DNA from 2 places in the Lederbergia ruris genome. Region 1 is predicted to be linked to the other one. Evidence: riboswitches for the same ligand, from Rfam matches in the RefSeq annotation. Region 1 holds a riboswitch; the other holds the start of a gene.

Region 1 (6,607 bases):
CTAAACATGATTTTTCAGCCGTAAATATTTGTCTCGTTACATACGAACAGCCCGCTCCTTACGATATCACCGTGTCACTAAGCTCATCACATGCAAATGTCCCAAAACCAAAGAAGAGCAAGCCTTTCCTGGTTTTGGGCTATATGTGTTGTAGATTATGGCATTGGGTTCGAAAGTCTGACTTTTAATTTGTAGCTTCTGCTGGAACAGCCCCTAACTCATATTCTTCATGCAATGTTTGAGCCGCCTTTTCCATTTGGTCTTCATTTACGACTACAGAAATCTTAATTTCCGAAGTGCTCACCATTTTCACTTGAATTTGGTTTTTAGCAAGGATTTGGAACATCCGAGCTGCAACACCTGGGTTCGATACCATACCTGAGCCAACAATGGATACTTTCGCCAACTCAGCCTCATGCTCGATTCCTTCATAGCCAATTACCTGTCTATTCTGTTCCAATACTTCGATCGCATTATCTAAATCTTTCGTTTTAATCGAAAAAGATAGGTTGGTTTTATTTGTATCTGTTTGACTTTGGATAATAATATCCACATCGATTTGATGATTAGCCAAAACAGTAAAAATGGATGATAGTCCGTTTAATTCGTTACTTAAACCTAAAATCGTCAATCTTGTCATACCTTTTTCAAATGCCACACCACGTACAATCAGATTTTGTTCCATTGATACTTCCTCCTCAATTACTGTACCTTCCACGTTTTCCACACTTGAGCGAACCTCTAGCGCTACCCCATAATTTTTCGCAAACTCAACAGCACGTGGGTGTAAAACACCAGCTCCAAGGTTTGCCAATTCTAGCATTTCATCATAAGAAATAGAAGATAGTTTTCGAGCATTAGGGACAAAGCGCGGATCTGATGTATACACTCCTGTTACATCTGTACAAATCAAACACCGTTCAGCTCCTAATGCCGCCGCAATCGCAACTGCTGTTGTGTCCGATCCACCCCGACCTAAAGTCGTGATTTCGCCTTCTTCGGTTACCCCCTGAAATCCAGCTGCTACCACTACCTTGCCTTCATTCAATCGTTTCTGAAGCATTGCCGTTTTAACATCCAAAATTCTAGCATTTGAGTGGATATTTTCGGTCACAATCCCAGCCTGCCAGCCTGTTAAGGAGATTGCTTCGAATCCTTTACTCGTCAATGCCATCGTTAGGAGTGAAATCGATACTTGTTCTCCCGTCGTAAGCAGCATGTCCATTTCTCGTTGAGCTGGTTTATCCGTAATCTGCTCTGCTAGTGAAAGTAATTGATCCGTTGTTTTTCCCATTGCGGAAACAACGGCTACCACATTTTTACCTTGTTTACGAATCTGGATGATTCGATCCGCGGCATTTTTAATTTTGTCTGTCGTACTTAATGAAGATCCACCAAATTTAATTACGATTGTGTCCATGTTCCAACCTTCCCTTTCCCTTTTTCAACCTTGATCGAAGCAACTGCTTTATTCCACAGAACAAAAGCGCAAGCGCCCGTTTAGCGACGTACAAACTTTTTAGGGGCCTGACGAGATAAAGGAAACACGATGAACCCGAAGGGTGAATCGATGTTGACTTATCGTAGGAAGGCACCGAAAGTTTGCTAGGCGCTGGGCGCTGGAGCCAGACGTCAATACCCACTTTTAGAACTTATCCACAAGCTAGAATTTTATAGTTTCCTAAGCAATAAAAAAGCAATGAGCGTTTATCCTCATTGCTTGTGAATTTGACTTATCAATACTTCAGATCACAACATGGGATAGCTCTCCAAAATGGTTTTCGCCATTTTGACAATCCTACATTTCTTAAACGTAGGACCAGCAGAGAAAATAACGGTTATTTCTCCACTTCGGCAAATCTCCCCTTTCAGAACCCTTCAAGGAAGCCCGTACTTCTCCAAGTTCTTACTCTTAAAGATTTGCGCCTCTATCTTTTTGAAATTTTCTACATTATAGCACTCCTATTCTTTCTTTTCAACTTGCTTTTGTAAATTTTCTTTTAATAATTCTGCCGTTTTAGTTGGTAAGCCGATTTGAATAAACTCCTCTACACTCGCTTCTTTCATCTTTTTAAGGGAACCAAAATGACGATGCAATAGTTTTTTCCTTGCTGGGCCAATCCCTTCAACCTCATCCAATATTGATTGGAAAGCAGATTTGCCATGTAACTGTCGATGAAAGGTGATGGCAAAACGATGCACCTCATCTTGAATTCTTTGTAATAAATAAAATTCTTGTGAGGTTCTCCCTAGTGGAATAACCTCTAGAGGGTCTCCGAATAGTAACTGGGAAGTTCGATGCTTATCGTCTTTAGCAAGTCCGGCAATGGGGATCTCAACATTTAACTCATTTTCTAATATATCTCTTGCCGCCTCAATCTGTCCCTTGCCCCCGTCAATTAAAATGAGGTCTGGTAAAGGTAATCCCTCTCGAAGGACTCTCGTATATCTTCTCCTTACAACTTCTCGCATGGATTCATAATCATCTGGGCCTTGAACGGTTTTAATTTTATATTTGCGATATTCTTTTTTCGCCGGTTTTCCATTAATAAAGACAACCATGGCAGATACGGGATCAGCACCCTGTAAATTGGAGTTATCAAAAGCTTCAATCCGGTATGGCGTATAAATCCCCATTGCTTCACCAAGCTTATCAATCGCAAGGACGGTTCGTTCCTCATCTTTTTCGATAAGGGAGAATTTCTCGTTTAATGCCATATGGGCATTTTTTGTTGCCAGATTGACAAGATCCTTTTTTTGTCCCTTTTTCGGCTGGAGAACTTTGACATTTAGGAGTTGTTCAGCTAATTCTTGATCCGCATTTTCTGGAATCAAAATTTCCCTTGGTTTAAAATGATTCGGCTGAGAATAAAATTGCCCCATAAACGTAAGAAATTCTTCTTCTTGCTCACCATATATAGGGAAAATGGAGACATCTCTTTCAATTAGTTTCCCTTGTCTCACAAAGAACACTTGAATACACATCCACCCTTTATCAATCGCATACCCAAATACATCGCGATTGATAAAATCAGCCGACATCATCGTTTGTTTCTCGATTGTGGTCTCGATACTAGAAATTTGATCACGATACTCTTTTGCGCGCTCAAATTCTAATTTTTCCGCCGCCACTTGCATTTTCTGTTGTAAATCGGCTTTTATTTCTTTATAACCGCCATTTAAAAATTTTGTAATCTCACTTGTTATATTTTTATACGTTTCCTGTGGGATTTCATTCACACAGGGCGCCAAGCATTGCCCAAGATGATAATATAAACACACACGATCAGGCAAGCTTTGACATTTTCGAAGAGGATAAAGACGATCAAGCAACTTTTTGGTTTCATTTGCAGCTTGTGCATTCGGGTAGGGGCCAAAATATTTGCCTTTATCTTTTTTTACTTTACGCGTAATAATAAGGCGGGGGTGCCGTTCATTTGTTATTTTAATGTAAGGATAGCTCTTATCATCCTTCAACATGATGTTATATTTAGGATCATGTTTTTTAATCAAATTCATTTCTAAAATTAAAGCTTCGATATTAGAAGATGTCATGATATACTCAAAATCCTCAATCTCATTCACAAGACGCTGCGTTTTTGTATCATGCGAACCAGTGAAATAAGATCGCACTCGATTTTTTAAAACTTTTGCCTTTCCGACATAGATTATGGTCCCTTGCCGATCTTTCATTAAATAACAACCAGGTTGGTCTGGGAGAATTTCTAATTTATTTTTAATATGATCATTCATACCCTATCCCTCCTCTCTTTTCCGATTAAAAAATCCGGACGCTAGGCCCGGATTTTTGTCACATTAGATATGTTTATTTAAAAATTCTTCCAATGCTTCTTTCGGTTGGAAGCCTACTGTTTTATCAACTTCTTCTCCATCTTTAAAAACAAGCAAAGTTGGAATGCTCATGACACCGTATTTACCAGCAGTTTCTTGATTGTCATCTACGTTTAGTTTCACAATCTTTGCTTTTCCATCAAGTTCTGCATCCAATTCTTCCAATACAGGAGCAATCATTTTACATGGGCCACACCATGGTGCCCAAAAATCAACCAATACCACGCCTTCGCTAATTTCGGAGGCAAAGTTTTGATCTGTTACATGCGAAATAGCCATTTATACACCCTCCTTATATACATTCAAAACTTAAAGTCAGTATATCATTAGAAAGATGTACTTGCGAATTTTTTGCTTCATACTTTTCATATTCGGAGTGCTTAATTGGGATTTGGTCTAACTTACATTGTTCGCCTTTATTTTGCGAAATTCTTCCGTGAGAAGAGGAACAACCTCAAATAGATCCCCGACAATCCCATAATCCGCCACTTGGAATATATTCGCTTCAGGGTCTTTATTGATGGCCACGATGACCTTTGAGTTGGACATCCCAGCTAAATGCTGAATTGCACCCGAGATTCCACATGCTATATATAAATCAGGGGTGACAACCTTCCCTGTCTGACCAATTTGCAAGGAATAATCACAATAATCGGCATCACAAGCTCCTCGAGAAGCGCCTACGGCTCCCCCAAGAACATCAGCCAGTTCTTGTAATGGTTTGAAGCCATCCGCACTTTTCACACCACGACCTCCAGCCACAACGACTTTGGCTTCTGCCAGGTCAACGCCTTCACTCGCTTTTCTAATCACTTCTTTAATTGTCATAGCAAGATCTTTCACCTCTACATCGATAGCCGCCACAGCACCTGTACGGGTATCATCCTTCTCGATTGCCTCGATGTTATTTGGGCGAATCGTGACAAAGATAAAATCCCCCACCATCTTTTTCCTTTCAAAAGCTTTTCCGGAATAAATAGGTCGTATGAAGGTCCATTGGTTATCAATATTCTCAATGGCTGTAATATCTGAAATGAGACCGACATTCAATCGGTTTGCAATTTTAGGGGATAAATCCTTCCCTAATGCCGTATGCCCCATAATCAAGACATCTGGTTGCTCTTTTTCTATCGCTGTAAGCAAACATTGGGAATATCCGTCAGAGGTATAGTGTTTTAATTGATCACTTTCTATTGTAATGACTCGGTCAGCACCGTAAGCAATAAGTTCTTGCGTATAGGATTGCACAGATTCTCCCATCAGCAACGCAATAATTTCTCCCCCGTCTGCTAACTGTTTTCCTGCGGCAATCGCCTCAAAGGACACATTTCGTAATACCCCTTCTCGCAATTCAGCTAATACGAAAACTTTTTTTCCCAACTTTACTCCCTCCTAGCCTTTTTTGATTTTAGAGTACTTTATTCAATAATGCCCCAAGTTCCTTAACTTGGTCTTGCAACTCCCCTTGTAAAATTCGCCCTGCCTCCTTTTTAGGAGGTAGAAATCTTTCAATCGTTTCTGTTTTCACTTCCACATCTTCTTCTTCCAGGTCTAAATCGTCTAATTCAAGCTCATCCAATGGTTTCTTTTTCGCTTTCATAATTCCTGGTAGTGAAGGGTAACGCGGATCATTTAAACCTTGTTGAGCCGTTACAAGCAAGGGCAACTTTGTCTCAATCATTTCTGAATCCCCTTCTACATCTTTTGTAACCGTCACCTTTTCTCCTTCTATGACTAACTTCGTAATAGTAGTGACATATGGGATATTTAAAATATCAGCTACACGAGGGCCAATCTGTCCCGAACCGCCATCAATCGCTACATTCCCAGCTAATATCAGATCTACCTCTTTGTCTTTTAAAAATTCGCCAATGATTTTACTGATTGAAAACGCGTCAGTCTCATCTAAATCATCCTCAATATTAATCAAGGTAGCTCGATCCGCTCCCATTGCGAGGGCTGTTCTTAATTGCTTTTCAGCTTCTTCATCTCCGACTGTCATGACATGTACTTCTCCGCCATGCTCATCCCGTACACGAATAGCTTCTTCGATGGCATATTCGTCATAAGGGTTAATAATGAATTCAGCATCATCTTCCATAATTTGACCATTCGAAATCGTAATCTTTTCTTCCGTATCAAAAGTTCTTTTTAATAAGACAAAGACATTCATGTTTGTTTTAGCCTCCCTTTTTTATCGTATTGGCAGTATGAATCCGCTTTAAAAATTAACAGAAAACGAGAGTGATAGTGAGGAGGTTATCTCACTAAAACAACCCATCGCTTTCAAGTAACCACGTTTACCATCGTGCAAGAAGTGAGATTCATAAACTTTGAAATTACTTTCCCCTAATATTTTTCATATTGTGATCCTTCCTTCACTTGCTTAGCGCTGCTTACAACCCTGTAATAATAATTCATGGACTTGGGGTGCAAGCGAAACCAAATCATACTTTTGATCATTCATCACCCAAGTCATCACGGTTTCATCCATTGTTCCAAAAATCATTTGCCGCACTAGTCTTACGTTTAGGTGAGCAGAAAACTCATTCTTTTCTTGCCCATGGCAAATAATATGATCAATTAAGTGTAAATAGTCTTTCAATACCTCATTTATTCTCTTTCTTAATTCTTTATTGGACTGTCTTAATTCCAATTGAGTGACGATGGCGAGATGACGATCATTCGATAATATATTGAAATGATTTTCGATCAGGACAAATAATTTTTCAGAAGCAGTTTCTTTCGTTTGAAT
Region 2 (6,607 bases), on a different contig from region 1:
GACCCTGATACGGACACGCAAACACCATATGAAGATAGTTGATTAGAAAAGTGGGCCCACATGATGATGTGGGTCACCCCACTTTTATTGTCGCTAAACGGGCGCTTGCGCTTTTCTTACAGGATAGGAAAGTATAAATTTTGGCTAATGTTGGATCTAGCTCCAGCGCCCAGCGACTAGCAAACTTTCGGTGCCTGCTTGCGTAAATCAACATCAGTTCGCCTTATTAGGCTCACTGTGTTTCCTTTATCTCAGGCCAACAGGATGTTGGTCAGAACGGCGTTGCGCCAGGACGGCGCGATTTTAGCCGTTCAGCCTTATTATCCAAGTTTGTACGTCGCTAAACGGGCGCTTGCGCTTTTCTTAATTATCCACTTTTTTCAACACAAAATAGGCACAACCAAAATTACAATACTCATAAAGATATTCGTACAAGGAACCAATTTTACTATCGTGACTCGCTTTTTGATTTTGATCAGAGAAAAAGCCTTTTAACCGCAATTGGCCATATCCCCAATCTCCGACAATAAAATCATACTTCGTTAATATATCACTAAATCGCTCTTTAAAGGCCTCTTCCTGAAACCCATCGCGGAATTCGCTAATCAACTCATATTTCCGATTATTCATTATAAGCACGCTATGTCCCTCCACAAAATAAACTTTCTATCCTTGATTATAGCGTAATCCCCAACAATTACTAAGAAAAAAATATATTTTCTGAGCAGGCTAACAGATAAGGAGGTGTTTAAATGAAAGCAAAATGGTCGCTTATCCTTTTAACTGCCAGCCTTGCAGCATGTGGAGGGAATAATGTTGCGGAAAATGATGATTTCTACCCAAAAAGTGGAAATTCTATTAATAAAGAGGAACAAGCTGATGTCTATAACGAAGAGGCCTCTGATGAACAATTTGGCTTTGTTCGTCAGGTAAAAAGCCCAACTCCCAATAACCCAAAGGATGCGAAACCCATTCAATGGATGGATCGTGAGAAAGCAGCCCTTCATATTAGTGAATTACTTGTGGTCTTGCCGCATGTATCAGATGCTAGTGTGATTGTAACTGATCAAGAAATCTTGGTTGCTTATACAACAGACGCAAATGACGAAAAAGGCCGCTTTGAAACAGCTGATCAAGTGAAAAAATCAGTCTTAAATTATGTTCCACGCTGGTATCACGTTTATGTAACAGATGACCCCAAATTGAGACAAGATGTTGAAAATATCGGCTCCATGACAACACAATCACCTGATAAAGACCGCACCGTTAAAATGGTGGTCGATCGTATGCTCGAACGTTCTCCTCAAGGTCGAGCATTAGGTGAGGGGGAAAACGCGAATGGTGAAAAGAACGGTGAAATAAATGATCATGTAGATAAAACAAAATACAAACAACAATACGATCGTGACAATCAATAGCGCTACATTTTAATCTAGGGGGTGATTCCCCCTAGCCATTGGTGAAAGGAGGGCATCATTTGAAAAAAATCATCCCTTGGATCCTCTTCTTCTTTCTATTTTTTAGCTTCGAAGGAGTTCATGCCAAGGAATTAAGTCAAGAAGAAATCTATAGGAAGCGAATGGATTTATACAAAAAAACCGAAGCTCTTACGTCTATCCCCTGGTATTATCTTGCGGCTATTGACCAGTTTGAAAGAAGTATTCGGGATGTACGAAAGGATTTACCTGATCCTCCGGCGATCATCGGCTATTATGTTCCACCTGAGCAGTGGGCTGGCCCGCTTAATCCTAACCCAAAAGATACCAACCCATTCACAATCGCATTATTCGGTGGCATCGGGAAAGATGGGAATGGCGATGGAAAAATCGATCAAACCAATGGAGAAGATTTGCTTTATACATTAGCACAATATTTGCGTGCATATGGGGTGGATGATCAATCTTTTCGACTCGCTCTTTGGGATTATTACAAAAGAGACCAAACCGTTCGTTCAATCATGACGAACGCCAAAATTTACCGAACATTTGGGCAAGTGGATTTAAGTGAAAAGGCCTTTCCTCTTCCGAAAGGCTATAACTACACCTATAAAAACACATGGGGGGACCGCCGTGGTTGGGGTGGGAGAAGAATCCATGAAGGAACCGATATTTTCGCAGGATATGGAACCCCTGTACGCGCTGTTGCCTATGGTGTAGTCGAATTGAAAGGCTGGAATAAATATGGAGGCTGGCGCGTTGGCATTCGTGATTTAAATAATACGTACCACTACTACGCTCACTTAAATGGTTTTTCCAAAGATTTAAAAATTGGTGATGTCGTGAAACCTGGTGATGTGATCGGAAGTGTTGGCAGCTCCGGTTATGGACCACCTGGAACGGCCGGCAAATTCCCCCCTCATCTTCATTTCGGTATGTACAAAGATAATGGCATTCGTGAATGGTCCTTTGATCCTTTTCCTCATTTAAAAATGTGGGAACGTTCTTCCAATAAGAATCAATAGAGGAGTTTGGAAATTCATCCCCAACTCCTCTTCTTTTTGCGACCTCTATACCTGTACCTTCTTTTTTCGACGATCTAGAACAAAAAAGAATAGAAAAACGCAAATACCTATTGTGAGTAAACCAAATATGGTTTTCTCTGTCCAACCAATCACTAAATAACCAATACAAGAAATGATCGCGGCAGATATTGCGTAAGGTAACTGGGTTAACACATGATCCATCAGATTACATCCTGCGCCTGTAGCCGATAAAATTGTCGTATCAGAAATAGGTGAACAATGATCCCCCATCACAGCTCCTGCTAAAACGGCAGCCAAACCTGGTAAGAAGAGAGCCATATCCGTGACCGCAATAATTTGTCCAGCGATTGGCAGTAAAATACCAAAAGAACCCCATGATGTCCCTGTTGCAAAGGCCATTACTGCCGCACCGATAAATAAGATGACGGGCAGAAAGACCGGATTTAAATTTGACTTTTCAACCAAACCACCTAAATATAAACCGGTCCCTAATTGTTCAATTAAATCAATAATCACCCAGGCAAACAGCAGAATCATAATCGCTGGTATCATCGACTGTACACCCGATTTTAAAGCTTTAACAATCCAATTTGCTTGTAAAGCCCTATGTTTAAAAACTTGACGGTAAAAAGAAATCACTCCAACCAACAATCCCAATAGACCACCACCAACTAACGCAAGGGATACATCCGCATTACCGAAGATATCCATCAAGGTTGCTTTTCCTGTTGTTTCATGCAACCCACTAATCGCAATCGCAGAAAGGGTACCTACAAACAGAGCAATAATCGGCCAGATTAAATCGCGAACTTTCCCATTGTCACTTACAGGCAAATTTTCTTTTGCTTCTCCCGCAATCGTTTTATCCGGATCATAAGGAATCCCTGTCTTAATTGCTCGTTCCTCATGCTTTTTCATACTTCCATAATCAAGATTACGAAGCGCAATAATAAAAACAAAAAGCAAGGTTGTCCATACATACAAATTCATCGGAATCATCTCAAGAAAAGCGGTAAAAGCCGATAGATCAGTGAGACCATGGGAGGCCAATACCGTTGCGATAATCCCAATAATAAAGGCGCCCCAGCTCGAAATCGGTGAAATCACACAGATTGGCGCAGACGTCGAGTCAATAATATAAGCAAGCTTAGCTCTCGATATATGATGACGATCCGTAATCGGGCGCGCCACCTGCCCAACGGCTAACGCATTGAAATAGTCATCAATGAAAATAATAATGCCTAAAAATGCAGCTAATAATTGCGCCCCTGCGCGTGACTTCACTTTCGTAGTAGCCCACTCACCAAAAGCACGGCTCCCACCAGTCATATTAATAAGAGCCGTAATAACGCCTAATAACAGTAAGAATAATATGAGATTAATATTCCATGTGTTTAAGCCTTCTGCCTCAACAAAAATCCCCTTCACAGCAGACCATAGTATCTGCAAAGTCTCCATTATATTTCCTTTCCCCAATAATAAAGCCGACGCTAAAATACCTGAACCTAAGGACAGTAGAACCCTTTTAGTTAAAATCACCATCACAATCGCCAGAATCGGCGGGATAATCGATAAAATAGAATGTTCCATTGTTTGTTGTGCTCCTCTTTTCTACAAAATAAAAAAGAGTAATGATAGAGGACTACCATTACTCTTGTATGGGTTAACTCCATCGTGATCTGTAGCTCCCCATATTTAGCCAAAATGGATGTTCAAAAAGTCCGGTAAAAATGACACTGCGAATTTCTTCGTTGGCTTGTTCTCCGCTGTTCATGTATCAGGGAAAAGATCTTCCGTTTTTTTTAAAATCGCCCACGTCCTGTGGGCAACACGGAAGTCAGTACATCCTGTACAAGTCCGCTGCTCGAAACTGCGCCGCCTCGAACTTTCGACGCACAGGATGTGCTAGTGTCGGCGTTGCTGACAGGACGTCAGCGCCTTTAGCCGACGGGTCCTTTTTATCCTCCTTTTTGAACACGCACTAAAAACACGTCCAAATATGAGAGTGTTACCTTTTTTCAAAGCAACACCAATCAAAACTTGGCTGACACAAGTTTGACTTCGGCAAAAGAACCTTTCACATGTGTTCATCGTTGTCATCCTCACACATCCTACTGATTCCTTTTGCGCCTCTACCTCATCCGATTTGATAAGGTTTTATTTAATTAGGCCTGCAGAACGCAGGTCACAAAGGCGTGGCAGCTGTTGTCTGGAACTTAGCCTTTGATTTTGATCTTTATTATAGCACTATAACATACTATTTGGCAATCAGTAGGGGACTTACTCTGCTGGCTTTGGCAAAGGACCCTGTGTATTTGATCCAGGCAATTGAATGGAAGGATTTACTCCTCCACCATTTCCGTTGTAAAAGTCTGGTACATCTCCTCGATAGAATCCCTTCGCAACAGGTATATCCTGTTTGACCACGGCTGTTTCGGTCGAAAATGGAATGATGATTTGCACATTCACTTCAACAGCTACATAGACAGTAATAAATGTATTATTAATAGGGTAATATTCTACCTTATGCTCTGCATTTGTTTTTACATTCCCAACCGCAGAAAAGCGAATCGGAATTTTCGGTCCTAAATTTCCTAATAAAGCATTATTCGTTGCTTGACCTATTGGAAAAGAATAGGAAATTCCTTCTTCTTTATCCAATTTATCGTAGTCAATCTCAATGCCTGTCTTCATTTCAAGATCTTCTAAATTCCCTCTCTCCGCTTCATTTAAATTGAATTGAATTTCTCTGGATAAATCAGCTTGAATTTGATTGAGCACATCCATTCGATACTGAATCGAAGTCTGCCCCGCCCCATCGGGAATCGTTTCCGTCACTTCTGAGAGATCCTTCACTTGGGGAAGGACATCTTCAACAGCCTTAGTCACAACCATTGGGGCGATTTTTCCGGTTTGGGATTCGGCATAACTAACTAAAGTCGGTTTAATTCCTTTATTGACAATCCACAATCCCAATACGGTTGAAAAAACAAAGAAAACAAAAGATAGCAATAAAACATATCGAAAAGGTAGTGGTCCCCGTTGTCTATACTTTGCTTTGAATCGAGCCAAAGAAATCCCTCCTCTCGTCAATATATGCACAAGAGAAAGGATTTAGCGCAAATACATCTAGTTTTCTCAGCTATTTAACACATTTTTAATAAGGCATCTTTTCCAATCATCCCAGCTGTAATCCCTAATGCTTCCGCTTCCATTGTCACGGATTCTAATGGGGCATGCAGTAATTGATCAATCGTCTTCACGCCCACTGCACGCCCGGCGATTATTTTTCGATCTACTAATTTCTCATTTAGCAAACCAACATCAAGCGCCCCGCACATGATATACCCCTTGTCATTCGAAATCGTCAGCAAGGTTGTTTTCGGCAAGGACACGGATGTTGCGATAAAAGTCTTACCATCAATCATAACAGGCTCAATCGACACCATCATTATCACCCCTTCTCATAGTTATATGTATGAGAAAAGCGTGCATTAGTTGAACCCAAAATACCATCCACTCGTAGAGGATAAAAAAAGAAAATGACTAATGCATGATCTAGCTCCAGCGACTAGCAAACTTTCGGTGCCCGCATGCGTAAGTCAACATCCATTCGCTTTTCAATGTCTTGTAAACGAGCACTTGCGCTTTCCCTCGCTAGAGACGCTTCAACTTCCATGCCATGATGTCACGTAAAAATTCTGGCATAAAATAGGTTTTATTTGGAGAGCGTTTAATACCAGGGAAGTATTTCCCAAAAGTAAATAAATCAACGGTCCCCAGCTTATACATCCGCTCTGAATCAATCGGTTCTCCGTTGATTTGGATTTGCAACTTCTCTTTATCTACCTCAATCCCACGATACACAAATTTCCCCATCACTTTTCCGCGAAACCCAAGACCAATCACTTCAACCTCTGGCCAATCTTCCCTTTCTGCTTCGAGAATGATTTCCTTTAATTCCGCCCCTGAAAGCTCCACAGTACAAGGATTAATCGGATGGGGAAGCATCTGATGCAAATGAAACTTCGTCACTCTCCCCTTTTGTAAGTCCGCTAACACCAAACCAGAGTTAATGATGGTGCATTCTGCTTCACACCATTCATGTACCGCATCGCAAAGCAA

Evidence for each region. Region 1 has a riboswitch for lysine ahead of KI363_RS17070 (aspartate kinase). Riboswitches for the same ligand answer to the same signal wherever they lie in the genome.
Region 2: it holds a riboswitch for lysine, as region 1 does, so the genes downstream of both, KI363_RS04890 (Na+/H+ antiporter NhaC family protein) here and KI363_RS17070 (aspartate kinase) in region 1, are expected to answer to the same signal.

The regions. Positions count from the first base shown of each region.
Region 1 covers NZ_BORB01000036.1:35,498-42,104, reverse strand. The annotation lists gene KI363_RS17070 (aspartate kinase) at 185-1,420, opposite strand; lysine riboswitch at 1,755-1,939, opposite strand; gene uvrC (excinuclease ABC subunit UvrC) at 1,963-3,753, opposite strand; gene trxA (thioredoxin) at 3,817-4,131, opposite strand; gene KI363_RS17055 (electron transfer flavoprotein subunit alpha/FixB family protein) at 4,249-5,232, opposite strand; gene KI363_RS17050 (electron transfer flavoprotein subunit beta/FixA family protein) at 5,261-6,025, opposite strand; gene fadR (fatty acid metabolism transcriptional regulator FadR) at 6,239-6,607, opposite strand, start outside.
Region 2 covers NZ_BORB01000006.1:9,676-16,282, forward strand. The annotation lists gene KI363_RS04870 (cytosolic protein) at 1-42, shown strand, start outside; gene KI363_RS04875 (YutD family protein) at 364-630, opposite strand; gene KI363_RS04880 (YhcN/YlaJ family sporulation lipoprotein) at 753-1,418, shown strand; gene KI363_RS04885 (M23 family metallopeptidase) at 1,478-2,461, shown strand; gene KI363_RS04890 (Na+/H+ antiporter NhaC family protein) at 2,507-4,072, opposite strand; lysine riboswitch at 4,460-4,625, opposite strand; gene yunB (sporulation protein YunB) at 4,763-5,554, opposite strand; gene KI363_RS04900 (YunC family protein) at 5,629-5,931, opposite strand; gene KI363_RS04905 (bifunctional metallophosphatase/5'-nucleotidase) at 6,140-6,607, opposite strand, start outside.